2 regions of the Sedimentibacter sp. B4 genome follow, and region 1 is predicted to be linked to the other one. Evidence: riboswitches for the same ligand, from Rfam matches in the RefSeq annotation. Region 1 holds a riboswitch; the other holds the start of a gene.
The links. Region 1 has a riboswitch for S-adenosylmethionine ahead of metK (methionine adenosyltransferase). Riboswitches for the same ligand answer to the same signal wherever they lie in the genome.
Positions count from the first base shown of each region.

Region 1 (15,868 bases):
CTTGTGGGTGATTCCCTGGGCATGATTGTATACGGTTATGACGGCACGGTTCCTGTAACAATGGAAGACTGTATAATTCATTCAAAGGCTGTCAGAAGGGGTGCACCAAACACATTCATCATTGGAGACATGCCTTTCGGATCATATCACATATCAGATGGAGATGCAGTATATAACGCATGCAGGTTTTTGAAGGAAGCAAACTGCGACGCCATAAAGCTTGAAGGCGGAACAAGGGTTGCAAGTAAAGTGAAAGCAATTTCTGATGCCGGAATAGTGGTGTTCGGGCACATAGGATTAACACCTCAAAGCGCAGGGCAGCTTGGCGGGTTCAAGGCCCAGGGTCTTTATGTGGACAGCGCGAGATCATTGATTAAAGATGCTCTGGCAATTCAGGAAGCAGGAGCATTAGCCATTTTGCTTGAAGGTGTGCCACCGGAACTCACTGAATTTATTTCAAAAAAACTTACTATTCCTGTTTACGGAATAGGAGCCGGAATTCCATGTGATGGACAGGTTCTTGTATTAGGTGATCTTCTTGGAATGTTTCAGAATTTCACACCTAAGTTTGCAAAAAAATATGCCAATCTCGCTGAAGTTGTGACAAATGCGTTCAAGGAATATGCCAATGATGTGAGATGCGGAAATTTTCCTGAAGAAAAGCATGTCTACCACATCAAGGACAGCATTGAGGATTTTGAAAGATTATTTGAAGAATTCAAAGAAAGTTAAAAAACGGTAATAATGAAATATTATTTTGCATTAAAGCAAAAAAAATATATAATGTTAGTGGGATAACATATCCCGGTATCATCATGAGATAGTCGAAATTTAACAGTAACTTTAAATCAGGAGGTCTTTATGGCAGAATTTTTAAGCGACATTGAAATTGCACAACAGGCGAAAATGGAAGTTATCAACAACATTGCGGACAAAATAGAAATACCGGACCAATATGTTGAAAATTATGGTAAATATAAGGCTAAAATTGATTACAGATATCTGCAGAACGAATTAAAAGATAACGATGAAGCTAAACTCATACTCGTGACAGCAATCAACCCTACTCCGGCAGGGGAAGGCAAGACAACCACAACCATCGGACTTGGAGATTCCCTTTCAAGCCTTGGTAAAAAAACAATAATCGCTCTTCGAGAACCATCCCTTGGACCTGTATTTGGAGTAAAGGGCGGTGCAGCTGGAGGAGGATACGCACAGGTTGTTCCCATGGAAGACATAAATCTTCACTTTACAGGAGATTTTCATGCCATAGGAGCTGCTAACAATCTTCTGGCAGCCATGATTGACAATCACATACACCAGGGCAACGAGCTTGACATAGACACAAGAAGAATTGTGTGGAGAAGAGCTGTTGACATGAATGACAGACAGCTGAGACACATAGTTGACGGCCTTGGAGGAAAGACAGAGGGAGTAACAAGGGAAGACGGCTTCGACATAACAGTTGCTTCAGAGGTAATGGCTGTATTCTGTCTGTCAAATGACATAATTGAATTAAAGGAAAAATTATCACATATAATAGTAGCATACAACAGAAAGGGAGAACCTGTAACTGCTGGTCAACTGAAGGCTCATGGAGCAATGGCTGCTTTGCTTAAGGATGCCCTTAAACCAAATCTTGTACAAACATTGGAAGGAACTCCTGCATTCATACACGGAGGACCATTTGCAAACATTGCTCATGGCTGTAATTCAGTTATTGCAACAAGGATGGCAAGCAAGATTGCTGAATACACTGTTACTGAAGCAGGATTTGGCGCAGACCTGGGAGCTGAAAAGTTCATAGACATAAAATGCAGGACAACAGGCTTAAGACCAAGTGCTGTAGTAATAGTTGCAACAGTAAAAGCACTTAAGTACAACGGTGGAGTTGCCAAGGCAGACCTTGGAGCCGAAAACCTTGAAGCTCTTGAAAAAGGACTTCCAAACTTATTAAAGCATGTCGAAAACATAACTCAGGTGTTTAAACTTCCTGCAGTTGTTGCCATAAACAAATTCCCTACAGATACTGAGGCTGAACTGAATCTCATAAAGGACAGGTGCAGGGAGCTTGGAGTAAATGTTGCCTTGTCTGAAGTGTGGGGCAAGGGAAGTCAAGGTGGAAGGGAACTTGCAGAAGAAGTTTTAAGGCTTTCAGAAAAAGAAAGCTGCGTTGAATTTGCATATGAACTGGATATTCCAATAAAAGATAAAATAAAAGCTATTGCAACAAAGTTGTACGGTGCAGAAGGGGTTGAATTTTCTCCAAAGGCAAGCAAGGAAATTGCCAACTTTGAAAAGCTTGGTTTTGGAAATCTGCCAATATGCATGGCTAAGAACCAGTACTCTCTTACAGATGATCCTAAAGTTCTTGGAAGACCAACAGGATTTAAAATTACTATCAGAGACATTACCATATCAGCAGGAGCAGGATTTTTAGTGGCTCTTACAGGAGACATTATGAAAATGCCTGGGCTTCCAAAGGTGCCTGCTGCAGAAAATATAGATGTTGATGTTGATGGAAAAATAAAAGGGCTGTTCTAAGCAGCAGCATTTGTTCAGTGTCATTTTGAAGCGCAGCCGAAGAATCTAATGTTTTTCAATAAACAAGATCCTTCGCTGCCTCATGATGACAGTAATACTTTTTAAGGGCCTCATATTTTGAAATATTTTTGGAATATTATATTCAATACAAAGGGGTGGTTAGGTGAGCAATGTTTGTTTATCGCCAAAGGAAACTTCAGATGCTCTAATAAATTCATCAACAGTAAAAGCCTCGTATACTCCAGGAAAACGAATGCTTTTAAGTGTTGCAGCTGGATTTTATATTGCATTGGGAGGGCATGGTTTCATTGTTGCATATGAAAGCTTGTTTTTAAGAGCAGCAGTCTTCCCTGTGGGACTCATGCTTATTGTATTGGTGGGAGGGGAACTTTTCACAGGAAATTGTCTCATGACATTTGGATTTTTGAATAAATCAATCAGTTTAAAAGATTTTATAAAAACCCTTGTGCAGGTGTGGATTGGAAACTTCGCAGGTGCTCTCCTGGCAGTGGCAATACTGTACTTAGGTGGAGCATATGCTAAACCCATTCTTGCAGAAACAATTGCTCAGGTTGCAAATGCAAAGGTGTCACTTTCATTTTTGCAGGTGGTCATGAGAGGAATATTGTGCAACATTCTTGTGTCCCTTGGTGTGTGGTTTTCACTGACGGCAAGGGATACTGCAGGAAAACTTCTTGGATGCTGGTTTCCTGTAATGCTTTTTGTTCTATGCGGTTATGAGCATTCTGTGGCAAACATGTTTTTTCTACCCATGGGGATGCTGTTTAATTCTTCTGTGACAGCTACATTAGTTTTAAAGAATATAATAGCAGCAACCATTGGTAATTTCATAGGCGGAGGCATAATGGTTCCTGCTCTTTATTATAAATGCTACTATAAATAATAATAAAAAAGCATTAAGCTAAAATAAAGCTTAATGCTTTTTTACTATTTAATTCTATTTGTTCTTGTCCTTCGAAACAGTTACAATTAGTACACCGGCCAAAATTAAAATGCAGGCAGCAACATTTCTCAAAGTGGAAGGTTCTCCTAAAAAGATTATTCCAAGCAAAATACTTGTAATTGGTTCAAACATCCCTAAAATTGATGTAACTGTTGGACCAACATTTTTTACAGCTATTGGAATGAATGTGTTTGCAAGGAATGAAACGAAAAATGCCACCAGGAATGTGAAAAACCATCCTGTTGCAGTCATTTTGAAAACCAACGTGCCGCTTATCATTCCAAATACAAACAAATAAACCGATGAAAATATAGCAGCATAAAATGTTATTTTAAAAGGATACATCTTGTTCAGTCCGCTTTTATCAATGAACAACAGATGAGCAGCATAAACAACTCCTGACAACAACGCCAGGGATATACCCTTGAGGCTGAAGTTTCCTTCCAAAAACATTAAAATTCCCACTGTTGAAAGAACAAGTGCGATTATTGTTTCCTTATTTATTTTTTCCTTGAAAATAAATACACAGGCAACAGTTACAAGCACCGGATATATGTAATGAATTGTGGTGCTCATGCCTACAGATATGTAGTTGTATGAAGCGTAAAGCGTGAGAGCTGTAAGGGTTGAACCCATTGATCCTAATATTGCAAGTTTTTTTAGTTCACTTTTGTCAGCCAAAACCGGAACCTTATTATATTTAAGTATTGCAAAAAGAAGAGGTATTGAAAGGAAGTTTCTGTAAAATGTCAAAGACATAGAATTACTTCCTTCCAGATAAGTCAATTTTCCAAGAACAGGGGTGAAACCATAAATAAAAGCTGCCAAAATAGCAAAGATCAGACCCTTTGTCTTATTCATAATATTCCCCCTTGCTACGGCTATTTACCGCAGCATTTTTTGTATTTTTTTCCTGATCCGCATGGGCATGGATCATTTCTTCCTACTTTGTCACCTTTTACAACTATTTGTGAACGGTTGTAATCTTTTTTGATTTGTTTTCTTTTTTCTTCATCAAAAATGTTGTTCCATTCTTCCATGCCGTAAAGCCATTCTGCTTTTGAATCATGCATGTTCCAGAGAAGTTTTTCAAAATCGAATTCGGCTTTTATCTGAGTGTCTTCTTCCAGATTTTCAAGTTCCAATGTTTCTTTCAAACTTGTGTTTCCGCCGTCTAAAAATCCTATAAATTCCATAGCAGTCATGTTGTTTTTTTCTGCCAGTTCCTTAATTGTACCTTCCAGCACAGGATTTTTTGTCTGAAGAATATTTTTGTAGCATTCAGTTTCTTTTGTCATATATTCATTAAAAAAAGCCTGATATTCTTCTTGTGTTGTTATTCCTTTTAATGTTTCTGTCCATTCTGTATATAAACTCATAATTTCCTCCAAGGGTTATTTTACTATCTAATTCTAACAGAAAAAAAATAAATTTCAAGGAAAATTGATTTAATTAATAAAAAAGAGCCCGAAGGCTCTTGAATTTATTTTTCTTTTAGCAAGTCTCTGATTTCCATTAAAATCTCTTCTTGAGTAGGTCCTTTAGGTGCTGCAGGTGCAGGAGCTTCCTGCTTTATCAATTTGTCCTTTGATTTGTTTATCAGCTTCACAAACAGGAAAATTGATGCAGCCACTATTAAAAAATCTACAACATTTTGTATGAAATTGCCGTAAAGTATAGCAGCTTCAGCCTTTACTACGGTTTCTCCATCCATGACCGCAGGGCTCATGACGTACTTCATGGTCTTGAAATCCATGCCTGCCATTAAATATCCAAGTACAGGCATTATGAGGTCGTTTACTACTGAGGTAACTATTTTGCCGAAGGCTCCACCCATTATAACACCCACTGCCATATCCAAAACATTTCCTTTGAATGCAAACTTTTTAAATTCTTTCCACATGGTTCCTCCTAGACATTTATCAATATTGTAATATCGATTATTTACAATAATAACACTTTATTGGTTAGTATGTCAATTTTTATATGAGGTTCCTCCATCAGTTATGCCAAGTTCAAAGGTGTCATCATAAGTGATATATCTCACATTGTTTTCTATTACAGTATTTTCTTCTGCTCCCTTGAAAACAACAAACACCTGATTGTTTTTAGACGACTTCTCAAGAATTGCTTTTAAAACCTCGACTTCACGCTGATCGTTTATTTTGTCAAGACTGCTGTTCAGAGAAAGAACAAGCACTTTGTCCTGGTAGTTTTCAAAGCTTTTTATGTTGTTCCACATTGTGGTGTTGTTGGCACTCATGGTTCCATTTGAAACAATGCCGTCAAAGTATATGATGCTTCCTGACTTTGAGCCTGATAATTCAGTTTTTTCAGGAGTTATTAAAAGCTTTTCAGTGAAGTTTTTTATTGAAGAAATCTTTATTGAATCAATAAACTGTGTTTCTTCTCTGAGTCCTAAAGCTTTGTCCTTAGGCTCATACATTATTCTCAGGTTGTCAATGTAAATGGTTCCGGAATCTTTTCTTGTTTCATTGATTTCTGCCAGATAAATATTTTTTAATGTGACAGGATATGCTGTTCCCTGAGGAATGAAGGCTTCAACCCACTTCCAGCCTGTAAAGTTCACTTCATCTTCAAAAGTTATCTTAATTTCATTACCGTAGGCATCTGTTATTCTTGTTCTTAACCAGTGATTCTTGCCATCACCGTAAACCCACATTCCAATGGCCTTTGGCTTGTCTTCAAGTTTAATTCCTTGGCCGTTGTCTCCGAATTCTATGAATGCAATGCTTTGATCAGTCATTTTCGTAAAGTCATAATCAAGCTTCAATGCATTTGAGCCTTCTTTTACAATTTCATCAGTGATGGAGATTTTGCCATCAGAACCTTCGGGATACAAGTTAAGCTTCAAACCATCCAAATTTTCAAATCTGTTAAGGGTCTGGAACCTATATCCAACCTTTACTATTATGTTCTTCACTGCATTACCGAACGTTGCAGTGATGGCACCGGTGTTGCTTGTTTCTCCTGCAGTGAAAATTCCGTCAGTTACTTTTCCAACCTTGTTCCTGTATGAATATGAAAGGTATTTTGAAGGAATGTATGCTGTTTTTCCATCTTTGTCGATTCCCAGAGCATTGCCAAGGTTGTAAGTGTCTCCATGGGACATAACCAGAGTTTCTGCATCAAACTCCAATGCTACAGGACTATCAAGCACTTCAATATCAATGCTTCCTGATGCATCTCCTACTGTTGCAGTTATTGTTACATTTCCTGACTTGCTGGGGTAAAATATGTTGTTAACTACCTTGCCTGAATTTGAAGGTTTTATAGTGTAATCCACTTCATTTGCTTTTACATCCACAGGCGTAAAGTATTCATTGTAAAACTTAAGTTCAAGTGCGGCTTCAGTGTTGTTAAAAACTGCCTTATCTGCTGTTATTTCAATTTTGCTCGCTTTGTCGCTGTCAGGAGAATTATTGAAAACTCCAACACCGGAAGCAATATTTCTTTCTCTTCCGTCAGAAGGAATGTTTACCACTGTTACATTGGAGTTTTTAAGGAAATCAACTCCCATTGTTGTTGATCCGCCCCCGTCCATGTTGACTGCAGTGTATGCACCAAGGTCTATCATTATCTGGGCTAGTTCTGTTTGTTTTACTCCAACGTAATTTTTGTTTCTTCCGTCAATTGTAACCATTATCATTTCTGTGTTGTCTTTGTTAAATCCAATGGCAGTTCTTGGATTTGTTCCAAGAGCTTCATTACTTGCTACATTGAACTGTCCGTCCTTTACCAGGTAATTGAGGGCTCCGAAAGCCCATTCTACATTTTCTGGGCTGAAGTCAAGCTCTATGTCAAGAGACACAGGATTGCCCGGCTGGAATGATTTTAGCATTTGTTCCATTGCAGTTTGATTAGAACTTGCTATTATATATCCGTCTGCTGGAATCAATGTTGAAGGCTGGTTCTTTCTCACTTCAGAAACTGTGCCTTCCTTTACAACAACTTCAACAATGTCCTTGTTTGTGTATCCTGGTGAAGTTTTATTCCAGTCTGTTGTAAGAATTGTAGGAGCCCAATCCAGAGATGAAGTCTTGTTCATTACTGTTACATCAAAGACTGAGCCGTCTGAGCCGTAAAGGGTAATCTTGGGGTTCCATACGGATATGTTAACAGAACCGTTCAGCAACCTTGATACAGTAGGATAACCGTAACTGTAAGGAAGAGGTGACGTTACTATTTTACTGTCAGAAATAAGAGGACCATATGTGTATGTAGGGCTTCCCATGTAGAAGAAGTCTCCGTTTACTGCTGCAACAGCCCCTGATGATTTCATCATGGAGCTTAAGGAGGCCCTGTTAGATACTCCATTTGCATTAGTTATAGGGTCAACAGTTGTGTATTTATCTGTCAAATCAGCTCTTATTACATTGATGTTCATCCACCCCAGAGAAGTGTACCTTTCTATACTTTCATATGTAATGCCCGTGGAGAGCCTTGTTTGTTCTGTTAAGTCGTATACTGTGTAAAAACTGCTGGCATACGCGTTAGATGCCATCAATAGAGCAATGGCTGCTGAAACAGCCGCGATCTTTTTAATAATCATTGTATCATTCCCTTCAATTTTATATTCCATTATACCACATTTAAATAACAATTTAACACCTAAATTTCCCCAAGTGTTAGCAGTTTATAGAAATGCAGATAATATTTAAGACGTATAGAGAATAAAAAAGTTCCATTGCTGTATTTTAAAAAGCTCTGCTAAGATCAATTTTGAAATAAATGTAATAAATGAAATCCATCTGGGAAATATAAGAATAGCAGATTATTAAAATTTCAAGTAGTAGAAACAATATAATATTGTAATTTAAATGATTTTTCAAGAGAAAAATTTTACAATAATATTGTTGACATTAAAAAAACTATATGCTATTATTGAACAAACTCCTTATCAAGAGTGGTGGAGGGACGAGGCCCTATGAAACCCGGCAGCCTGATTATTCAAGGTGCCAAATCCCGCGGATTTCCGATAGATGAGGTTATACCAGGACTGCGACCTCTTCTTTGGAAGAGTTTTTTTATGTATGTAATTCATATAAGAAAGGAATAAAAGATGAAGAAATGGTTATTTACATCTGAATCAGTTACAGAAGGTCACCCAGATAAAATGTGCGACCAGATTTCAGATGGCATCTTAGATGCAATTATGGAACAAGATCCTAATGGAAGAGTTGCCTGTGAAACAGTTACTAAAACAGGTTTCGTGCTAGTGGCAGGAGAAATAAGCACAAACTGCTACATTGACATTCCAAAGATAGTTAGACAGACAGTGCAAAACATAGGATATGACAACGCAGAATACGGATTCGACTACAAGACATGCGCCGTATTTACATCAATAGAAGAACAGTCACAAGACATAGCAATGGGCGTTAATGAAGCTGACGAATACAAGAAGGCTCATGTTGACACAAATGACATGATAGGCGCCGGAGACCAGGGTATGATGTTTGGATTTGCATGCAATGAAACTCCTGAACTTATGCCTATGCCAATATCACTGGCACACAAACTTTCACTGAAGCTGTCTGAAGTGAGAAAGAACAAGACTGTTCCATACTTAAGACCTGACGGAAAAACTCAGGTAACAATCGAATATCACGACAATAAGCCTGTAAGAGTTGACACCATAGTTATTTCAACTCAGCACAATCCTGAAGCTGACAGAGAAACAATTCAAAAAGACCTTATGGAACATGTTATCAAGACAACTGTTCCTGCAGAACTTCTTGATGAAAATACAAAATATTTTGTAAATCCAACAGGTAGATTCGTTATTGGAGGACCTCAGGGAGACTCAGGACTCACTGGAAGAAAAATTATAGTTGACACATATGGCGGATACTCAAGACACGGCGGCGGAGCATTCTCCGGAAAAGATCCAACAAAGGTTGACCGTTCAGCAGCATATGCAGCAAGACACATTGCAAAGAACATTGTTGCAGCAGGACTTGCAGAGAAGTGCGAAGTTGAGCTTGCTTATGCCATAGGAGTTGCTAAGCCGGTTTCAATAATGGTTGAAACTTTCGGAACAAACAAAATTGCCGATGAAAAAATTGAACAGGCAGTTGCAGAAAACTTTGACTTAAGACCAGCAGCAATCATTGAAAACTTCAAGCTGAGAAGACCTATTTATCAGCAGGTTGCAGCATATGGCCACTTCGGAAGAAACGACCTGGATCTTCCTTGGGAAAAAACAGACAAGGTTGAAGCATTGAAAAAATATTTATAATAAACCTTAGGGTAATATACAAAAAAGCAGAGTATAACTCTCAGACCATTGACAAACTCAGACGCTGTCATCCTGAACGATAGTGAAGGATCTCATCTTTATTGAAACATGAGATTCTTACGTGTCGCCTTAGGAATGACAACGTCAAAAGTTACTTTGTCATCAACTGAGAATATGACTCTGTTTTTTTATGCTCTTGACATGAAAGTATGTTTGGAAGTAAAATTCTAGAGATACTGGACAAAGCTAATTACATTAATAGAGAAGAGGTAGTAATGGAAACAGTTAATGATTTTTCAAAAGGAAGTGTTGCAAAACATATTATGGACATGGCAATCCCAATGATTTTGGCGCAGCTTGTCAATGTTCTTTACAATATAGTAGACCGCATCTACATAAGCAGGATGCCGGGAGATGCCTTTACGGCACTTACCGGTGTTGGAGTAAGTCTTCCAATAATATCAATTGTAATGGCATTTGCTAATCTTTTTGGAATGGGAGGGGCACCTCTTTGTTCAATAGAAAGAGGCCGGGGCAACATAGATGAAGCAGAAAAGATTATGGGAAATTCTTTTGCTATGCTTGCAGCAAGCGGCATTATTCTCACTGTAGTAGGACTTATAATAAAAAAGCCGGTACTTTATATGTTTGGAGCAAGTAATGCAACATATGCATATGCTGATGAATACATAACGATTTATCTGCTGGGAAATATTTTTGTGATGATAAGTTTGGGAATGAACAATTTCATCAATTCACAGGGATTCGGCAGAGTTGCAATGATGACTGTAATCATGGGTGCTGTTGCAAACATAGTGCTTGACCCCATATTTATATTTGCCCTGGACATGGGAGTGAAAGGAGCAGCACTTGCCACCATAATATCTCAATTGTTGTCAGCAGTGTGGGTGCTTAAGTTTCTTACAGGTTACACAGCAATTTTAAGGCTCAAGAAAAACAGCCTTCATCTTAAGAAAGAAAGAATAAAAAGAATCATTGGTCTTGGAACATCAGGATTTGTAATGCAGATTACAAACTCTATAATACAAATAGCCAGCAATGCCACTCTTCAGGTATACGGAGGAGACCTGTATGTTGGTATAATGACAGTCATAAATTCAGTGCGGGAAATATTTTCAATGCCGGTAATGGGTCTTGCAAGCGGCGCACAGCCTGTTATGGGCTACAACTACGGCGCAGGAAAATATGACAGGGTGAAAAGTTGCATAAAGTTTACAGCCATTTCAGCAGTGCTGTACAACACGTTTATATGGGGGTTGATTCAGTTTTTCCCCGGGTTTTTCATCAAAATATTCAACAGCGATGCTGAAGTTTTAACCGCAGGAATTCCAATGCTGAGATTGTTCTTCGCATGCTTTTTTACCATGGCCCTTCAGTCTGCAGGACAGTCAGTGTTCGTTGCCCTAGGCAAGTCAAAATTCGCCATATTCTTTTCAATATTCAGGAAGGTTGTGCTTGTTTTGCCTATGGTAATAATACTTCCGAGATTATGGAACCTGGGAATATCGGGTGTATTTTTGTCCGAACCTGTTTCTGAGGTAGTAGGAGGCTTTGCCTGCTTCGGCACAATGCTTTTAACCGTATGGAAGAGTTTAAAAGAAGAAAATCCTGCATAACATTGCATTTGTAGAAACTTTATATGCGAACTTGTATGAAGCATAAGGGAGAAAAACATGTTTAAAAGAAGTTTGGGAACACTTCTTCCCATAAGCAGTCTGCCTTCAAAATACGGCATTGGAACGCTGGGAAGAGAAGCATATAATTTCATTGATTTTCTTGAAAAATCGGGACAGAAATACTGGCAGGTTCTGCCCCTGGGACCTGTTTCCTATGGTGATTCGCCATATTCATCATTTTCATCCTTTGCAGGAAACCCATGCCTCATAGATCTTGAAGTATTCATAAAGGAAGGGTTTGTTGAGGAAGATGACTTAAGGGATTTAGCATCTCAAGACATTGAACATGTAGACTATGAAAAGCAGTTTAACAAAAGATATGATGTATTAAGAATGATATATGAGAACACAAAGACAGCCTACAGGGATAAAATCCGCAATTTTAAAAGGAAGAACAAATGGGCAGAAGACTATGGTTTGTTTATGTTCCTTAAATACAAAAATAATCAGCTTCCATGGTATGAATGGGACAGGGATTTGGCCGGCCGGAAGATAGAAAAAATTGAAGGTGCAAAGACTGCGTTTTGGGAGGAAATTGAATACTGGATATTCCTTCAGCTTATTTTTTACGACCAGTATTTTCTTTTGAAAAGATATGCTTCGGAAAAGGGGATTTCCATAATAGGTGATATTCCTATTTACGCAGCAATGGACAGCGCAGACGTATGGTGCAATCCTCACAATTTCATGCTTGATGAAAATTTCATACCGATTTTGGCTGCCGGAGTTCCTCCAGACAGTTTTTCTGCCAAGGGACAGCTTTGGGGAAATCCTGTCTACAACTGGGAAAATTTAAGGAAAACAAATTACAGCTGGTGGATTGATAGAATAAAGTTTTCCTTAAAGCTGTATGATGCAGTGAGAATTGACCATTTCAGGGGATTTGATGAATTTTACGCAGTTCCTTGGGGGTCTATAGATGCTGTAAACGGAAAATGGATGAAAGCAGATGGAAAAGAGCTGTTCAAAGTTTTAATTGAACAGTTTGGAAATATAAATATTATTGCCGAGGACCTTGGAATAATCACAGAAAGTGTTATTAAGCTTAAGGAGCACACATTATTTCCGGGCATGAAGGTTCTCCAGTTTGCCTTTGACAAAAATCCATTGAATCCATACCTTCCTGAAAACTACGAAAAAAATTGTGTAGCCTATACAGGCACCCACGACAATGACACATTGAAGGGATGGTTTGAAAAGCTTGATGAAAGCTCAAAGGATTATGTGATAAAGAGTCTTGGAATTAATGGAGATGAATTTACAGACACAAATACGCTTATATATGAAATAATAGATATTCTTAGTCAAAGCATGGCAAATCTCTGTATTGTGCCTCTGCAGGATTTTCTTTGCCTTGGATCAGAAGCAAGGATGAACACTCCATCAACGTTGGGAAACAACTGGACTTGGAGAGTAAAAAAAGAATTGCTTACAGATGATCTTGCCGAAAAAATAAAAACAATAGCTGTAAAAACCGTAAGATATGAAACAGCCTGCATCACATAATAAGGTGCAGGCTGTTATTGCGGGATAACTGGAAGCTGCAATGTAAATACTGTTCCTTTTCCAATATTACTTTTTACTGCTATTTTACCATTGTGCTGCTGAATGATTTCCTGAGCTATGGCTAAACCAAGTCCTGATGACTGATGTTTATCTTTTCCGCTTACGCGATAGTAACGGTCAAATATTTTATCCAGGTCTTCAGGTAAAATACCAACGCCCGTATCAGTTACTGATATGAATGCCATATTGTCAAGGGATTTAAGTTCAACACATACAGAACCACCAGGTCTTGTATAATATATGGCATTTGTAATAAGGTTTTGAAATGCCTGTTCAAGCCTGAACTCATCGCCCCAGGTTATACAGTCATCAATAATGATATATTTAAGAGCAACATCTTTTTTTTCACTCACAACAAGACATGCTTTTGTAACCTTGGAGACTAAGCTGCCCAATGGAACACGCTCTGTTTCAAGGATAACCTGTCTGTCTTCAAGCTTTGCCATTAAAAACAAATCATCCACCAGGTGTTGTGTAAAGTCAAGTCTTTCTTCCATTACTGGAAGCTCATGAGGAAGTTGATGAGGGAATGATTTGATCCTTTCCGTACATCCCCTTAAAACAAAAAGTGGAGTTCGCAAATCATGAAACACATTCATCATAAATGTGTTTTTTTGTCTCTGCTGATTTTTCAAGGCGCTGGTTCGCTCCAGTACCTTTGTTTCCAGTTCTTGATTTGTCTGCTCCAATTTTTCTGCAAGTGCTTCAGATTCGGAAAACTTTTCAGCAAACAAACTGTTTATCAACAACATACAGCATACTGCAAAGGGAAGATTAAACAACTTCGAATATCTCATAACTCTTAGGAGATAACTGATTTGGTTCTTCATAACAGGAGAAACGGTTATCACAAGCCGCATGCCAAGACTTATTGTTTGCCCCGCAAGAAGCATATACGCACCTTTTCGGTGTTGTGCGCAGGCATATATAAGTGCTGCAATTGAAAAAAAGAATAGGAAATAATAATCTCTGAATGTCTTGGGTAAGAATGTTTCAACCACCGCCCAGGCAAGAAGCAGAAAAATGACGCCACTTCGGCTTAACAACCGGTCAAAGTGGCCTGGAAGTTTTGTATTGAACATCTTGCAGCTAATGATTATGTCAAGTAGTGCACACCAGCCATATGCATGAGAAACCAAGGGCTTAATAAAATCCCAACCTGCTCCCAAAGCCAGTGAACCGAGGCTCCATAGAGTAAGTGCTCCTGTATATATGGAGAACCATAATAAATATTTTTCGGTTCGTTTATTAAAATAAAGAGACCATCCATAAAGTGACATTAAAAATGTCATTCCAAGATTGAATGCAAATGTCATGTAGTAGGTAGAAAGCGCATGGGCAGCACCATTTGCTGTGGTGATGTACACAGACTGATTGTAAGGGTTCTCCTTGCTGTCAAATTCCAAATTTAAAGTGTTTGTTTCCTTGTTGTACAAGCTTGAATCAATTGTAACACTTGAAAAATTTGACAAGTTAAAATTAGCGGAATGTGCTACGACTTTTCCGTTTGCATATATGTCTTCAGGAATAAACCCGTATATCAGTGATAATGGTTGATTAATATCTTCAACAACAATATCAAAATAGTATTTTCTTGTTATTGAATCCCATCTGTAACCTGACAATGAATACATAGTATTTTCGTTGGCAGGTGAAAATACTTGTCCACTTTTAAGCGTGCTAAAACTGTCATTAATTATGACACAAAGTGAAAATGTTATTATAATCATAAAAAGGAATACAGCAACAGTCTTTATATAGTTTCTTTTCATTTTAACCTCTTCTTTATGATTAAATGTTATACTATTAACATAATTACTGTCAAGCCATATTTAAAAGAGGTGTTGCAATTATAAGCTGCTTAAGATATATTATTTTTAAGACAACATATTTGTAATTATTTAAACAAAGAGGTGAATTTTGTGACACGTGTTCTTTTGATTGAGGATGATGCCCTGGTAGCAAAGGTAATTTTTTACTATTTGGAACAAGCAGAAACATATCAGATTGTATGGGCCAAAACCGGCGGAGAGGCTTTTGCAAATGCAAGAGATAACTTTGATGTCATATTGCTTGATATACTATTGCCTGATGTTGACGGAGTGGACCTTTGCGCACGCTTGAGAGAGTGGCATGACTGCCCCATAATATTTATATCATGCCTTGACAGCAGCGATACAATTGTTCGTGCCTTGGAACAAGGAGGGGATGATTTTTTAGTAAAGCCCTTTGACAACAAGGTGCTGGAAGCCCGAATCCAGGCAAATCTTCGACGTTACAACAAGAATATGCAGCCAACTCAGAACATTTTGGAATGTCAGGGATTTACTCTGGATGCAAGACGTCATGTAGTTGTAAAGGCGGAAGGCGAAAAAAAGCTGTCTGGTACGGAGTTCAAAATTCTCTCCTTTTTAATGCAAAATAAGGGCAAATACTTCACTCCAAAGGAAATTTATCTTAAAATCTGGGGTGAAAAGAGTTATGGCGATACTAGGACTGTAATAGTCCATATACATAACATTCGTGAAAAAATTGAAGACGATCCCGAAAACCCGAGGTTTTTAAAAATGGAGTGGGGCAAAGGATATTACTTTGATTTATCCGGAAAACCAATAAAACTTAGCCAGACTAATTAAGGCACTGTTAATTTATTTTTTATAAATATTAACGTTTCTTAATCACTTGAAACTTTTTTAACGAGTTTCAAGTGATTTTTTTATTAAAAATAAAAATAAAATAGTCAGAGGGAACCTGATTGTGAAAAATATATTAAATGCAGCAATAATTATTAATAACTGTTTAACCACCTTTAATTGAAAAACATGTTATTATTTA
Region 1 covers NZ_CANG01000002.1:4,676-20,543, reverse strand. Annotated here, with positions in the region: gene panB (3-methyl-2-oxobutanoate hydroxymethyltransferase) at 1-732, shown strand, start outside; gene BN358_RS00075 (formate--tetrahydrofolate ligase) at 862-2,544, shown strand; gene BN358_RS00070 (formate/nitrite transporter family protein) at 2,708-3,448, shown strand; gene BN358_RS00065 (DMT family transporter) at 3,503-4,369, opposite strand; gene BN358_RS00060 (SEC-C metal-binding domain-containing protein) at 4,390-4,887, opposite strand; gene mscL (large-conductance mechanosensitive channel protein MscL) at 4,992-5,411, opposite strand; gene BN358_RS00050 (phosphodiester glycosidase family protein) at 5,484-8,111, opposite strand; SAM riboswitch class I at 8,424-8,518, shown strand; gene metK (methionine adenosyltransferase) at 8,592-9,770, shown strand; gene BN358_RS00040 (MATE family efflux transporter) at 10,046-11,407, shown strand; gene malQ (4-alpha-glucanotransferase) at 11,465-12,973, shown strand; gene BN358_RS00030 (cell wall metabolism sensor histidine kinase WalK) at 12,988-14,805, opposite strand; gene BN358_RS00025 (response regulator transcription factor) at 14,956-15,669, shown strand.

Region 2 (15,868 bases), on a different contig from region 1:
ATGAATGAAGAAAACATAAGGGCAAGAGAAGAAATTATGGAACAAATAAGAGCCCTGAAACAGATGAAGTCAATGGCCGCAAAATACGGCTCAGACATATCAAGACCTTCTGAAAATGCAAAGGAAGCTGTACAGGCTGTATACTTTGGATATCTTGCAGGAGTAAAGGAAAACAATGGAGCTGCTATGTCTCTGGGAAGAGTGAGCACGTTTCTTGACATTTATATTGAAAAGGATGTTTGTGAAGGAACTTTATCTGAAACAGAGGCTCAGGAAATCATAGACCAGTTTGTGCTTAAATTGAGAATGGTAAGACATTTGAGGACTCCTGAATACAATGAACTGTTTGCAGGAGACCCTAACTGGGTGACAGAATCCCTTGGAGGAATGGGTCTTGACGGAAGGACACTGGTTTCAAAGACAACTTTCAGATTTCTTCACACATTAACTAATTTGTCATCGGCACCTGAACCTAACATGACGGTTCTTTGGTCAAACAATTTACCGGAAGAGTTTAAAAAATACTGCTCAAAAATGTCCATTGAAACATCTGCCATTCAATATGAAAATGACGATATAATGCGTACAATGCACGGAGATGATTACGGCATAGCGTGCTGCGTTTCTGCTATGAGGATAGGAAAGGACATGCAGTTTTTCGGAGCGAGATGCAACCTTGCAAAGTCGCTTCTCATGTCAATAAACGGGGGCATTGATGAAAAAAGTAATATCAAGGTCATTGACAACATTAAAAAAATCGATTCAGAAGTTTTAAATTATGAAGAAGTATTGGAAAACTACAAAAAAGTCATGGAATATGTTGCAAAACTTTATGTAAACACAATGAACATAATCCATTACATGCATGACAAATACGCTTATGAAGCAGGCCTCATGGCTCTTCACGACTACAATGTGGGGAGGCTTATGGCATTTGGAGTGGCAGGTCTTTCCATAGTGGCAGATTCTCTGAGCGCAATAAAGTATGCACAGGTTAAACCAATCAGAGATGAAGACGGAATAGCTGTTGATTTCAAAATCGAAGGGGATTTTCCAATGTACGGCAATGATGATGACAGAGTTGACCTTATTGCTGAAGAAATACTGGAATTTTTCTCAAAAGAACTTAAGAAACACCAGACATACAGAAACGCTCACCACACACTTTCGGTTCTTACAATCACTTCAAACGTTGTGTATGGAAAGAAAACAGGAGCCACTCCAGATGGAAGAAAATCAGGGGAGCCCTTTGCTCCGGGAGCAAATCCAATGAACGGAAGAGATAAAAGCGGCATACTTGCATCTCTAAATTCAGTGGCAAAATTAAAGTACAAAAATGTATGCGAAGATGGAATATCAAACACATTCACAGTTGTTCCCGAAACTCTGGGAAAACTTGAAAGGCACAGAATAGACAACCTTGCAAACATACTGGATGGATATTTTGTGCAAGATGCCCATCACATAAATGTTAATGTCATGAACCGCCACACATTGTACGATGCAATGGAAAATCCGGACAAATACCCAAATCTTACAATACGTGTTTCAGGATATGCCGTTAACTTCAACAGGCTCACAAGAGAACAGCAGATGGATGTTATAGGCAGGACGTTCCACGACAGGATGTGATGAAGTGCAGGAAGGATATATACATTCAATAGAAACTTTAGGTACTCTGGACGGCCCCGGTATACGCATGGTTGTATTTTTTCAGGGTTGCAGACTAAGGTGCGCTTACTGCCACAATCCTGACACCTGGGCCTTTAGGAAAGGAATAAGTACAACGGCTGAAATAATAGTTGAGAAAGCCAAAAGATACAAGCCCTATTTTAAATTTAATGACGGAGGAGTAACTTTCTCAGGAGGAGAGCCTCTCATGCAGCCGGAGTTCCTGCTGGAATGCCTTAAGCTGTGCAAAAGGGAAGGAATTCATACGGTTCTGGACACTGCAGGTGTAGGTATGGGTGATTATGAAGAAATTCTCAATTACACAGATTTGGTTATTCTTGACATAAAGCATTCAAATTCTATAAAGTACAAAGATATCACAGGTATGGATATAGGATGTTACAATGAATTCAAAGAAGCGTTGATTAGAAATAAGAATGATATTTGGATAAAGCATGTTGTAACGCCGGGAATCAATGACAACTTAAATGACATGAGGGAATTTGAAAAGGAAGTGATTACATTTCCAGATGATATGGTCAAAAAGGTTGAACTTTTGCCCTATCACACCCTTGGAGTGTACAAATACAGCGAATTAAACGTAGCATACAGGCTTGAAGGCGTTGAACCATTGCCGAAGGAGAAACTTGATGAATTGAAGAACTGCCTTTCAATTGAAAAGCTTGTAAGATAGAAAAAGTTAAAAAAGCTGTCCGGCAATGCCGAGACAGCTTTTAATTTTACTTCTAGAAAATCAGGAATCCTGCTGATATAATAATACCGCTGAATAACAGGGTAATTACGCAATATCCCATAACGTCTTTTGCATTCAAACCAGCTATGGAAAGTGCAGGCAATGCCCAGAAAGGCTGTACCATGTTTGTCCATGCATCTCCCCAAGCAATAGCCATTGCAGTCTTAGCCGGGTCAACTCCGAGAGCATGACCAGCAGGCATCATTATAGGAGCCTGTACTGCCCATTGTCCTCCGCCTGAAGGAACGAAGAAGTTAACAATACCTGCACTTAAGAATGAGAACAGCGGGAAAGTCACATTGTTTGAAATGCTTACAAAACCGTTGGATATAACACCAGCAAGAGATATACCTGTTTCAGGATTTGCACCAACCATCATTCCCATTATTCCTGCATAGAACGGGAACTGCAATATGATTCCGGCAGCACTGGCAGCAGCTTCATTAACTGCGTCAATGTAATTTCTAAGGTTTCCATGGAGAAGTACTCCAACAAACAGGAATATGAAGTTTACAAAGTCAAGACTTAAGTTCAAACCAACCTTAGTGAAGTTGTAAACTATATATACAAAACCAAATGCCAAAGTGATTATCCATAAAATTTTGCTTCGTTCCATTTTATCTGCTGGAGAAAATTTGCTTGCATCTTCAGAACGAGCTTCTTTTTCAACTAATAATACAGGGTCAACTTCAACTGTATGTTCTTTGTCAGGTATCATAGCCTTGCATACAAATGGAAGACCAAATATTATAATTCCTGAAATAAATAAGTTCATAGGTGAGAATATAGTATTGCTTGTTGCTATAGTAAATGTGCCGTCAAATATTGTAGGAGCTACTTTTTCAAGAGCGCCCGGGTTAGCTACTTGAAGCGGAATAGATCCGGAAATTCCACCGTGCCATACGACGAAACCTGAATAGGCTGTTGCAATTAAAAGTCTGTAGTCAATTCCCTTTACTTCTTTGGCGATTTCTCTTGCTAGTAAAGCACCTATTACAAGACCAAATCCCCAGTTAATCCAGCATGCTACAACTGATACAAAAGCAGTAATCATAATTCCTCTTACAGGTGTTTTAGCGGCTTTTGCTATCTTTTTAAGCAAGTTTTTGAAAACTTTGGCCTGAGCCATTGCACTTCCAAGTACAAGAACCAAGACCATTTGCATAGTAAATGAAAGTAATCCGAAAAATCCTTTTGGTCCTGCCCAGTGCAGAATCATTTGAAATGGTGATTGTCCTGTTAAAGTCACACCGCCGATAAATGTGATGATTGTCAGAACAATAGCAAAAATAAATGCGTCTGGCAGGTATTTGTTCATAACATATACACAGCCGTTTGTGAATTTTTTAAACATAAAAATTCCTCCTAAATTTTTATTGTATTGGCAATTGCCATTACATTCATATGTAACTCATCATGAAACTTAGATTAAATGAACCACAGTAATTTTATTACTATACTGAATTTAATTCAACCTTATTGAATGTTCCAATTTATTGTTAATGATTAGCAAAGTTGTTAAAAATGTATCAAAAGTGTGTTTATCTTAATAAAGCTCCATTTTTCTCTGCGGAGCTGACAGTTGTTTAACAATTCATAATAATTTTTTATCTTTTTCGAGCATTTGATACGAAAAAAATCTGATTTTGAAGAATAATGAGGAAAAAATTACATTAATATATATAACGGTATAAATAATCAAACGTTTGCACGTCTTAATACATTCAAATGCTAAAAAATGCAGTTGTATCAATGAAGTTATATTTCGTTAAAATTATGTATCTTTTTCTACAGTAATTTTATGCATATATTTGATATAAATGATAAGCAAAATTTTTATATTAATTATATATTACAATCGACGAATGTCCAGGAATGTTTAACAATGATGCAAATAAAATACGCCCTTGAAACAACTAAAATCTATAAATTGTAAAAGGCTGATATTTCACTACTTGATTTTTAAAATGACGTATATGAAATAAATATTTGAAAAAAATTAAAATTTACCATTGACAAATAATTTTGTATGGTATAAAGTAGTCACAACGTTAATCAATTAAATAAAAACTTCTTATCAAGAGAGACGGAGGGATCGGCCCTGTGATGTCTCGGCAACCTGCAGTATGCTGAAAGGTGCTAATTCCGACAAAGGATTCTTTGGGAGATGAGGAGACGGTATATGTATATTGCCCTCTCTTTGTAGAGGGTTTTTATTTTAGGAGGCTTAATGATGTCTGTAGAAACAGTAAGAATTTATTTAAAGCAATTCAACAAGGATAAAGATATTCTTGAAATGGATGAATCAACTGCAACAGTGGAACTGGCTGCTCGAACTCTTGGAACGGCAGAAGCAAGAATAGCAAAATCACTGTCATTTTACAACGGCGATGGTGCAATGGTTATAGTGGTTGCAGGAGATGCAAAAATAGACAACAAGAAGTTCAAGGATGAATTTGGATTCAAGGCAAAAATGCTTGCCCCGGAGGATACAGTAAAATATACAGGTCATGCCATAGGCGGTGTTTGTCCATTTGCTCTATCTGAAAATGTTGATGTCTACCTGGATGATTCCATGAAAAGATTTGAAACAATGTTTCCTGCTTGCGGAAGCAGCAATTCTGCAATTGAACTTACGCTGGATGAGCTGGAAAAAACATCAAGAAGCAAAAAATGGATTGACGTGTGCAAAAATTGGGAACAATAACTTTAATTAAAATATAAATCGGGAAGGTAATATGTTAAACGAATTTTCAAGAACACAGCTTTTGTTGGGCGAAGAAGCCATGGAAAAGTTAAAAAATGCTAAGGTTGCCATATTCGGAATAGGCGGAGTAGGGTCATATGTTGCAGAAGCCCTGGCAAGGAGCGGAGTGGGAAACTTTGTGCTGTTTGATGACGACAAAGTGTGTCTTACAAACATAAACAGGCAATTAATTGCAACAAGAAAAACAATTGGAAGAAAAAAAGTTGAAGTTATGGCTGAAAGGATACTTGATATAAATCCAAAAGCCAATGTTGAAACAAATGAATGCTTTTATATGCCAGACAATGCAGATGACTATGATTTGTCATCATATGACTATGTGGTAGATGCCATTGACACTGTTACGGCAAAGCTTGAGCTCGTAGTGAGAGCCAATGCTGCAGGAGTTCCAATCATGAGTAGCATGGGAGCAGGAAACAAGCTGGATCCAACAAAGTTTGAAGTGACGGACATATACAAGACATCCATGGATCCTCTGGCAAAAGTAATGCGAAGTGAACTTAAAAAAAGAGGAATTAAAAAATTAAAAGTTGTTTATTCAAAAGAAAAACCTATAATACCAATGGACAGCGGAGAAAACAGCTGTAAAACAGGCTGTGTCTGCCCTCCTGGCACAACAAGAAAATGCACATCAAGAAGAGCAATACCAGGGAGTGTTTCCTTTGTTCCTTCTGTAGCAGGACTTATTATCGCAGGCGAGGTAGTGAAGGATATAATAGCTTAAAGGAGGAAACATCGTGGGGACAACTCCATTAATTAAATTAGTAGATTTAGAAAAAAAATATATAAGCCAGAACAATACGGTGACAGCTCTTTCCGAAATAAACCTTGACATACTCAAGGGAGACATATTCGGAATAATAGGAATGAGCGGCGCGGGAAAAAGCACACTTGTCAGATGCATAAATTTTCTGGAAAAGCCAACGGTTGGAACAGTTATAATAGGGGACAAGGATTTATCCCTGTTGAGCGACAAGGAGCTAAGAAGTGTAAGACAGGAAATAGGAATGATTTTTCAGCAGTTTAATCTACTCATGCAGAGAAATGTTGAAGACAATATTTGCTTTCCTCTTGAAATAAGCGGAATGAGCAAAAGCGAAGGAAGAAAAAGAGCCTCGGAGCTTCTGGAACTTGTAGGACTTTCTGACAAGAAAAAATCATATCCTTCGCAGCTAAGCGGCGGACAAAAGCAAAGAGTTGCCATTGCAAGAGCGCTGGCTACAAATCCTGACATACTTCTTTGCGACGAGGCTACCAGCGCCCTGGACCCTACTACAACCCGCTCAATATTGGGGCTTTTGAAGGATATCAATAAGAAACTTGGAATTACAATAATTATCATAACTCATGAAATGGCAGTAGTAGAGGAAATATGCAATCAGGTTGCAATAATTGACAACGGCAGATTGGCAGAAACCGGAAAAGTTGAAGAAGTATTTTCAAAACCAAAGACTGATGCAGCAAAAAAACTTGTATATCACAGCAGCAATGCAGTAAATGAAATGACCGGAAAAAGATGCATAAGAATTGTATTCGACGGAAAATCATCCTTTGAGCCTGTTATAGCAAACATGGTTTTGGAATGCAGGGCTCAGGTTAACATATTGTTTGCAGACACAAGAGACATAAATGGACAGGCATTCGGACAAATGGTCCTTCAGCTGCCTGAAGACGAAATTATATCAGATAAAATTATACATTATCTCAAAAGCAAAAATGTAAATGTAGAGGAGTTGGTTGATTATGTTGGATAATACTACTGTGACAATGCTTATTGAAGGAACAATCGACACTCTATATATGACATTTGTTTCAACCATATTTGCATATATATTTGCCTTTCCCATTGGAATTGCATTGGTTGTTACTAAAAAAGACGGTTTGCGCCCCATGGGACTTTTTAATAGAATTTTGGATGTTACAGTAAATATCGGTCGTTCAATACCATTTTTAATACTATTGATTGCAGTTATACCTTTGACAAAACTCATTGCCGGTAAAAGTTACGGTTCAACTGCCACAATAGTTCCATTGGTAATTGCATCAACACCGTTTATTGCAAGGCTCATAGAATCATCTCTTCAAGAGGTTGATAATGGAGTAATAGAAGCAGCTCAAAGCATGGGTGCTTCTCTTTCGACAATAATTTTTAAAGTATTGGTTCCGGAAGCAAAATCTTCTCTCATTGTTGGAGGAACAATTGCAATAGGAACAATCCTCAGCTACTCTGCCATGGCAGGAGTTGTTGGAGGAGGAGGACTGGGAGACATAGCCATACAGTATGGATATTACAGGTATCAAAAAGAAATAATGCTGATTACCGTAATACTGTTGATAATACTTGTGCAGATTCTGCAGTCCATAGGAATGAAAATCGCTAAAAAAACGGATAAAAGAGTTGTTTAGTCAAAATTATAGTTAACAAGTACAAGAAATACAAGATATGATGTTCAGGTCGTACCCGGGAGAAAGATCCGTTCATATATTCATAATTTCAAAGTACTCAATATAAAAGACATAAGGAGAAAATTATGAAAAACATTAAAAATTATTTTATTATTAGTAGTTGCAGCACTTGCTCTTGGAGCAGCAGGCTGTCAGAAAAAAGAAGAAGCACCTGCAGAAAAGCCTGCAGCCGAAACACCTGCAGCTGACACTGCAGAACTTAAAAAGATCACAGTTGCTGCCACAGCAGTGCCACACGCAGAAATATTGGAACAAGTTAAGGAAGACCTCAAGGCTGAAGGCTATGAACTTGAAATAGTAGTATTTTCAGATTATGTACAGCCAAACCTTGTAGTTGAAGCAGGAGACATCGATGCAAACTTCTTTCAGCACAAACCATACCTGGATGATTTCAACAAAGAAAACAAAACAAACATTGTTCCTGTAGCTGTTGTTCACTATGAGCCTCTTGGAATATATCCTGGAAAGTCAAATGACCTTTCAAACATTCCTGACGGAGCTTCAATTGCAGTTCCAAATGATACAACAAATGAAGCAAGAGCTCTTCTGCTTCTTGAAGCAAACGGACTTATTAAAGTTAAAGAAGGCGCAGGACTCTCTGCAACAAAAAACGACATAGTTGAAAATTCTCACAATCTTGAAATTGTAGAGCTTGAAGCTGCACAGGTAGCAAGAGTTGCAGGGGAAACAGATTTCGTTGTATTAAACGGAAATTACGCCCTTGACGCAGGATTTAATGTTGCAACTGATGCCCTTGCTAAAGAAGAACAGGATTCAGAAGCAGCTCAGGTTTATGCAAACATCCTTTGTGTAAAAGCAGGCAATGAAGAAAGAGAAGATATTAAAGCTTTGATTGAAGTATTAAAAAGCGATAAAATTAAATCATACATTGCAGAAACTTACAAAGGTGCAGTTATAGCAATGGACTAATAAACAAAAATAACACCTGATGTGTTATTAGGTTGATGACTAAGTAACTTTTGACGTTGTCATTCTGAGAGCTTGCTCGAAGAATCTCATGTTTTAAAGATGAGATCCTTCACTATCGTTCAGGATGACAGCGTCGGGGTTTGTCAACAGTCTGACATGATCAGGTGTTATTTTTTTATATTAATCTTTGGGCGATGATTAAACTTCTATAACTGTTCCTGGATTTAAAATGTTGTTAGGGTCGAACAGTTTTTTTATTCCTCTCATTAAATCAAGCTCAGTGGAGGATTTTTGTAACTTCAGGTCATTGATTCTTAGTTTTCCGATTCCATGTTCACCGGTAATTGTTCCGTTGTACTTGAAGCATGTTTTGAATATTTTTTCTTTCAACTCCTCAGCGTAAGGTGGCATTTTTCCATCAACAAGCACAATGTCGCTGTGTATGTTGCCATCGGCAATGTGGGCTGTGATATTTGTTATGGTGTTGTATTCCTCAGCCAGTGATTTAAGTTCTTTGAGGTATGCAGGAACATCAGCAACTGCAACAGCAGTGTCGAAAGAATGGCCTATGATATCCTTTATGAGCTCGTAGTGCTGGCTTCTTATTAATAACAATTCATCCTGTTCGCTCTTCTTGCCTGCAAACAATGTTTCGTATGAATTGTTCTTTTCGCATATATCATTTATGAGACTGCATGTTTCATAAAGTGCAGCTTCTGTTTTTTCTGATATGATTATCATGAGGTCTGCATTTCCTTTTTCAGCCTGCCACTGTGTGCCCAGCATTTTTGCAGTGTCAACAAAAAGATGTTTGTCCTGATATTCCACAGCCAGTGGTGTAGCTCCGCTTTTTAATATTTCAAGAACCGCTCTTGATGCATTATCAAAGCTTTCAAAGGGTGCAATTATTGTTGCTGAATACTTATCCTTGGGATAAATTTTAAGTATTATTTTTGTGACAACAGCCAGTGTTCCTTCGCTTCCTATAATAAGCTGCATGAGATTGTAGCCTGCGTTGTTTTTTATGAGCTTCCCTCCAAGCTCCATGATTTCACCTGATGGAAGAACAACTTCCATTCCCTGAATGTGCTTGCGCATTACGCCGTGTTTTACAGCACGGGCTCCTCCGGCATTTGTAACTGCCATGCCTCCCATCTGTGCTCCTTCATCCCCAGGGTGGACAGGAAATCCTACGCCTTCGTGGTTTTCTAGTTCTTCAAGGAGATCATAAAGCGTTACTCCGGCTTCAAGTACGGCCACCATGTTGTCTTCATCAATTTCAATGATTTTATTAAGCCTTTCAGTTGAAAGAATTATGCTTTCTCTTACAGGAGTGCAGGCTCCGCAAAGACCGGTTCCTCCTCCTCTTACAACCACCACAATATTGTGTTCATTTGCATACTTCATTATTTTAGAAATTTCATCAGTGTTTTTAGGCTTTACAACAATGGAATTTTCATTGGCTTCAGGCCTCATTGCCATTTCAACCTGGTCATACATATATGAAATTTTCTGGGACGGATTAGTGATTACGTAATCTTCACCAACAATACCGATTAATTCATTTACAGTTTTTAATTCCATGGTTCCTCCTGTGACAAATCTCTTATGAGCTGAGGTATAATTTCATAAATATCTCCCACATAGCCGTAGTCTGCTATGGAAAAAATAGGGGCTGATGGGTCAGAGTTTATTGCTATTATGGTTCCTGATTCTTTCATACCCGCCAGATGCTGAGGTGCTCCGGATATACCGCAGGCTATATAGACTTTTGGTTTTACACGGTTTCCGCTGTATCCAACCTGAAAGGCGCTTGATACCATGCCTGCATCAACTAATGCTCTGGATGCTCCCATTACTCCGCCTATTGTATCTGCAAGATCCTGAATCATTTTCAGATCTTCTTTTTTTCTTATGGCTCTGCCTGCTGCCACAACTATTTGAGCTTCAGTTATGTCGTCTTTTTCATCGGAAAATATTCTAAGAATTTCAGATTGTGGATAGCTGTCCATGTATGGCTTCATTTCAACAATATTTATTTTTGCATCTACATCTATTTCAGCTTCAGAAAATTCCTTGTATCTTATGGTTGCAATCTGAGGATAAGTTACAGTCTTTATATGAGCAAGTATGTTGTCGCTGAACGCAGGACGTATTTGTATGAGATTTCCGTCTTCATCAATTTTTAAATCCGTACAGTCTGCCGTAAGTCCTGTCTTTAATGCTGCTGCAATTCTAGGGGCCAGGGAACGTCCGAAGTTGGTTGCTCCTATTAGAACCATTTTAGGCTTGTGTTCATTTATGAAATCAACAATGTTTTTCTTGTAAAGATATTCTTCGGGATTAGAAAAAACATCTGATTTTATGTAATATACAGTTTCTGCTCCTCTTTGATTAAGCTCTTTTAAGTCAATTCCTGCGGGGCCAACCATAAGACAGCTGATTGGTTCATGCAGCTCTTTTGCCAGTTCCTTAGCCTTTCCAAGGAGCTCATAACTAATTTTGTGAATGGAACCATTTTTATGTTCTGCTAAAACTAATATTCCAACATTGTCCATGGCGCTACCTCCTGGTTCCTTTTGTCTTGTTTTGAATTATTTCTTTAAATGTATTGTAATCGTTTCTTATAATTAAGCTTTCTCTTTTAATGGCCCTCGGAATTTCAATTTTTGAAACCTTTGTAGGAGAACCCTTGAAGCCTGTGGATTCTTCTGAAATATAATCTGACAAGTCTTCAAGCGATATTTTTTTTACATCAATTAACATGGACTTAAGCTTTCGGTTTACAGTAGGGAGTTTCGGAAAATTAATATTTTTAGTAACTCCTATGAGGGCAGGCATCTTCATTTTTCTTATTTGTTTGCTGCCGCAAATTTCTTCTGTTTCCACTGTTATATGTTCATTATTAGTTTCAATTATTTTATCAACATAGTAAGCATGTGGAATGTCTAAAAATTCAGCAACTTCAGCTCCGACCTGAGCAGTGTCGCCGTCAACGGATTTTTCACCGCATACTATTAAATCGAAGTTTCCAAGATACTTAACAGCAGATGACAATGTCATTGCTGTGGCGCAGGTGTCAGCGCCTCCGAATTTTTTGTCTGTTAAAAGAATTCCTTCATCAGCTCCACGGGCATAAGCATCTCTTAAGGATTTTTCTGCTTTTGGTGGTCCCATGGTTAATACAGATACTGTTGCACCAAATTGGTTTTTTATGTTTACTGCTGTTTGAAGGGCGTTAATATCAAATGGATTGATTTCAGATTCAGCTGATGATCTGTCAACAACGCCTCTTTCGCAGTCAAATTTCACTTTAGTCATATCAGGTACTTCTTTGACAAGCACAAGTATATTCATTTTTAACTCCTAGTGGTTAAAGTATTTTACTTTTAATGGATTTGTGGTCTTACCACTATTATAATATATCATCATAGAAATTTCAAGCATTATTTATAAAATATTATGTAGATGAATATTTAAAACTATTGTTAAATTATTGCAACAATTTATTGAAATATTTATTCAAATGGTATAAAATTGTAAGTATTATAACATATAAGGAGCAACCATGTTCGAAACAATTGAAAATAAAAAAATATCCCAAATGGTAATAGAACAGATACAGGGTATGATCATGAGAGGCGAACTTAAAAATGGCGACAAGCTTCCTCCTGAAAGAGAACTCACCCAAACCTTAAATATCGGACGCCCTGCATTGAGAGAAGCATTAAAGGCCCTGGAAGTAATTGGTGTTATTGAAAGCCGTCACGGACAGGGAAATTTCGTTGTAAATAACACAGAAAACAGTGTGTTTAAACCGCTTTCTCTATCTTTCAAGCTTTCCAACGGAAATATTGAAGAAATTCTGGAGCTGAGGCGCTTAATTGAAGACTACACAGTGAAGCAGGCAGCTATTCTGGCTGATAAAAAAGACATAGTGATACTTCAGGAAATACACAATGCTATGGTAAATGCAGATACTACAGAGCAAAAGTCGCAGTACGATAAGCAGTTTCATTATGAAATTGCTAGAATCAGCAAAAACATATTGATAAACAGCTTGCTTGAAAGTACGTCATATCTTTTTGACAGTTTTATCAACAAGACTGTTAGAATGGCTTTTTTCGGCGAAGATTCAATAGACAAAATTTATGAAGAACACCTTCGTATAATTGAGGCTATTGAAAAACACGATGCCAAAGAGGCTGCCAGAAGGATGCATATTCATATGAACAACATAGATGTGTATTTGCTCAATGAACAATAATTAAATCAAAAGGTGGTTTCCGGTATGGAAACCACCTTCTATTATGCTATGCCGAATATGTTTGTGAGAAGAACTATAATAGGAAGGGCTATTATTGTTTTTTCAAGGAATAAAGCAAGCACTCCTTTGAAATCAACAGGCATTTTTGATGTAATTATAAGAGTTCCCACTTCTGTCATGTAAATTATTTGAACCAGTGACAATATTCCTATTATAAACCTTGTTTTTAAGGACACGATGTTTGCAGCAAGGACAGCAGGAAGGAACATATCTACAAATCCTACGATGGTTGCAGGAGCTGCAGCAAATGCTTCTTCTACACCAAGCATCTGCAGGTAGTATCCAAATGGTACTGAGAGCCATTGAAATATGGGTGTGTAAGTAGCAAGTATGCAGGCGATGGTTCCAAAGGACATTACAAGAGGAGTGAGCTGGAATACAATGCCCATAAACATTTCAAATCCTTTGTTTAAAACACCCTTGGCATCTGGTGCTGTTGCGGCTCTTTCCACAGCAAGTTTCAGAGCCCATTGGGATTTTGTTATTCCTTGCGGTTCAACTTCATTTACCTGCTTACCTACAGGAGCATAATATTCATTGGGATACTTGCTCAAAGGCGGAATTCTTGTCATTATTACTACGCTCAGTATTCCTGTTATTGTGAGTATTGCATAAAATGGAATGAACAGGTGTTCAACTTTTAAAAGTGCAGCAATAACAAGGCAGAAGGGAAGAGATACTGCAGAAAAACATGTGGCAATTGTAATGGCTTCTCTTGCTGTATAGTAACCCTGTTCGTACTGTGTTGTTGTAAGAACGACTCCAACGTTACAGTTTCCAACCCAGGATGCAAGAAGGTCAATTGCAGATCTGCCAGGAAGTTTGAAAAGAGGCTGAGTAAAATTTCTGACCAATGTTCCTGTGTAGTCCATAATGCCGAAGTCCATCAAGAGAGGAATCAGAAATGATGCTGCAAAAAACCATGCAACCAGGGTTTTTAAAAGTGACAGCATTGTTCCGCCTGTGTCGCCGGAAATCACGTACTCAGGTCCTACGTTAAAATAAACCATCAAGACTACCACAGCACCTATTATTTTAAAAAGCAGATAAAATGGGCTGGAGGTAAAAAGTTTTGATAAAAGCTTGTTGTCAATAATTGCCTTAGGCTTAAGTAACGAAGTAATTGCTGTCATTATTGCAGATATCAGAATAAATATTGTTATTAAAGTTGGAGCTGCAGGAGCTATTAAGGCTGCCAGCCATTCGGATAAAATTCCTATTGGTATGTTTACGGAACCATTCCATGGCAGGGGGAAAAGAAATATAAAAACTCCAAGTGCTGATGGTATTGCAAATTTCATTATGCTTTTAGAATCTATTTTTGTTGTATTGTCATTGTTCATGATGTTCTCCTTTAATTTTTAAAAATATCCATTTTTTCAATTCTGTCAAAAGCTTCCTTAAGCTTTTCAACACCAACTGTGCAGGCAAGTCTCAAATATCCTTCGCCGCAGTCTCCAAATGCAATTCCCGGGATTGTCAGAACGTGAGCTTCCTTTAGTATTGCATCGCTTGCTTCTATTGAACTCAATCCTGTTTTTTTGATGTTCACAAACAGATAAAATGTTCCCTTGGGGCTTATGACAGACATGTTTGGTATGTGGTTGATTCTGTCTGCTGCATAAAATACGCGGTCCTTGTATTCTTTTATGATTTCAGGCTGTATTTCTTTTCTGTTTCTCAAGGCATGAATGGCTCCTCTTTGAGAAATGGAAGGGGAAGTAAACACAAGATTTTCATTTATCTGCTGAATTACATTGATTATGTAGACAGGTGCAATTATGTTTCCTATACGCCATCCGGTCATGGTGAAGTTCTTGGAGAAACTGTTTATTATTATTGTTCTTTCCTTCATGCCTTCAATAGATGCAATAGGAATGAATGGTTCGTTGAAGCTGAAAGAAGTATAAATATCATCGGAAATAACAATGAGGTCATACTTCACTGCAATGTCCCTGATGCTTTCAAGTGTTTGTCTTGACAGGATGTTGCCTGTGGGATTGCATGGTGAATTTATTATTATTGCTTTTGTTCTTTCATTGATTAATTTTTCAAGTTTATCAAAGCTTATTTGAAAGTCCTCTTCTTCATAGGTGGAAAGCTCCACGGGTATTCCTCTTGCCAGTTCAACCTGCTGATAGTAAGGGGTGAAGTATGGTGCCTGCAATATGACCTCATCGCCATCATCGAGAATTGCTTCAAGAACCAAGTACATTGCCAGACATCCGCTTGTTGTTACAAATATTTCTTTATCATGGACGTCCAGTGCATATTCTTCTTTGTAGAATTTGGCTATTTCGCATCTAAGCTCAGGGTCACCTCTAAAATCCGTATACTTTGTGTGTCCCTGTCTTGCATCCTTAAATGCGTTATCAATTATGATGTTGTGAGTAATCAAATCAGGATCACCAAGACTTAAATTGATTACATCATCGAAATTTTTAGCAAGTTCATCCACCTGGCCCATAGGGGTGGAGTTATTTTTCCAGTATCTTTTTGATATAAATTTATTTTTCATTATACCTCCGTAAGGTTATATTAAGGTAAGACCTCTAATGTATAACTATTATAACATACCTTTATAAATACACAACAATTTTTTTAAAAATTAAATGTTTTTGAATACAAAAAGCACATCGGAATATTTCTGATGTGCTTTTATGTTAAATTACTAAGGTATAGCTACAAATACGAAGATATTTCCATTAATGTTCATGTTGTCAGCTGTCAAGTCAACATTGATTTCATTTATTATTACCTTCATTATCATTGCTTTTGTTGCTCTGTTGACTGTTAAAACTTCGGGTACCATGACTGCTTTCGAATCGCCTGCAAATTCTAAAAGACCGTCAATCAACTGCTTCAGTGGAACTTCAACTAAAGTTGCATTATTTTCATCAGATGCATAAATAATCAATTCATTATCTATAAACTTTTGGTTTATGGTATAATT
Region 2 covers NZ_CANG01000038.1:207,511-223,378, reverse strand. Annotated here, with positions in the region: gene pflB (formate C-acetyltransferase) at 1-1,632, shown strand, start outside; gene pflA (pyruvate formate-lyase-activating protein) at 1,637-2,365, shown strand; gene BN358_RS08155 (short-chain fatty acid transporter) at 2,418-3,779, opposite strand; SAM riboswitch class I at 4,497-4,599, shown strand; gene BN358_RS08150 (YbaK/EbsC family protein) at 4,659-5,132, shown strand; gene BN358_RS08145 (ThiF family adenylyltransferase) at 5,164-5,916, shown strand; gene BN358_RS08140 (methionine ABC transporter ATP-binding protein) at 5,930-6,946, shown strand; gene BN358_RS08135 (methionine ABC transporter permease) at 6,936-7,598, shown strand; gene BN358_RS08130 (MetQ/NlpA family ABC transporter substrate-binding protein) at 7,740-8,588, shown strand; gene BN358_RS08125 (FAD-binding oxidoreductase) at 8,787-10,172, opposite strand; gene BN358_RS08120 (electron transfer flavoprotein subunit alpha/FixB family protein) at 10,163-11,146, opposite strand; gene BN358_RS08115 (electron transfer flavoprotein subunit beta/FixA family protein) at 11,151-11,945, opposite strand; gene BN358_RS08110 (FadR/GntR family transcriptional regulator) at 12,157-12,855, shown strand; gene BN358_RS08105 (YjiH family protein) at 12,897-14,258, opposite strand; gene BN358_RS08100 (pyridoxal phosphate-dependent aminotransferase) at 14,270-15,433, opposite strand; gene BN358_RS08095 (DUF4153 domain-containing protein) at 15,587-15,868, opposite strand, start outside.
Region 2: another riboswitch for S-adenosylmethionine. It lies ahead of BN358_RS08150 (YbaK/EbsC family protein); the one in region 1 lies ahead of metK (methionine adenosyltransferase).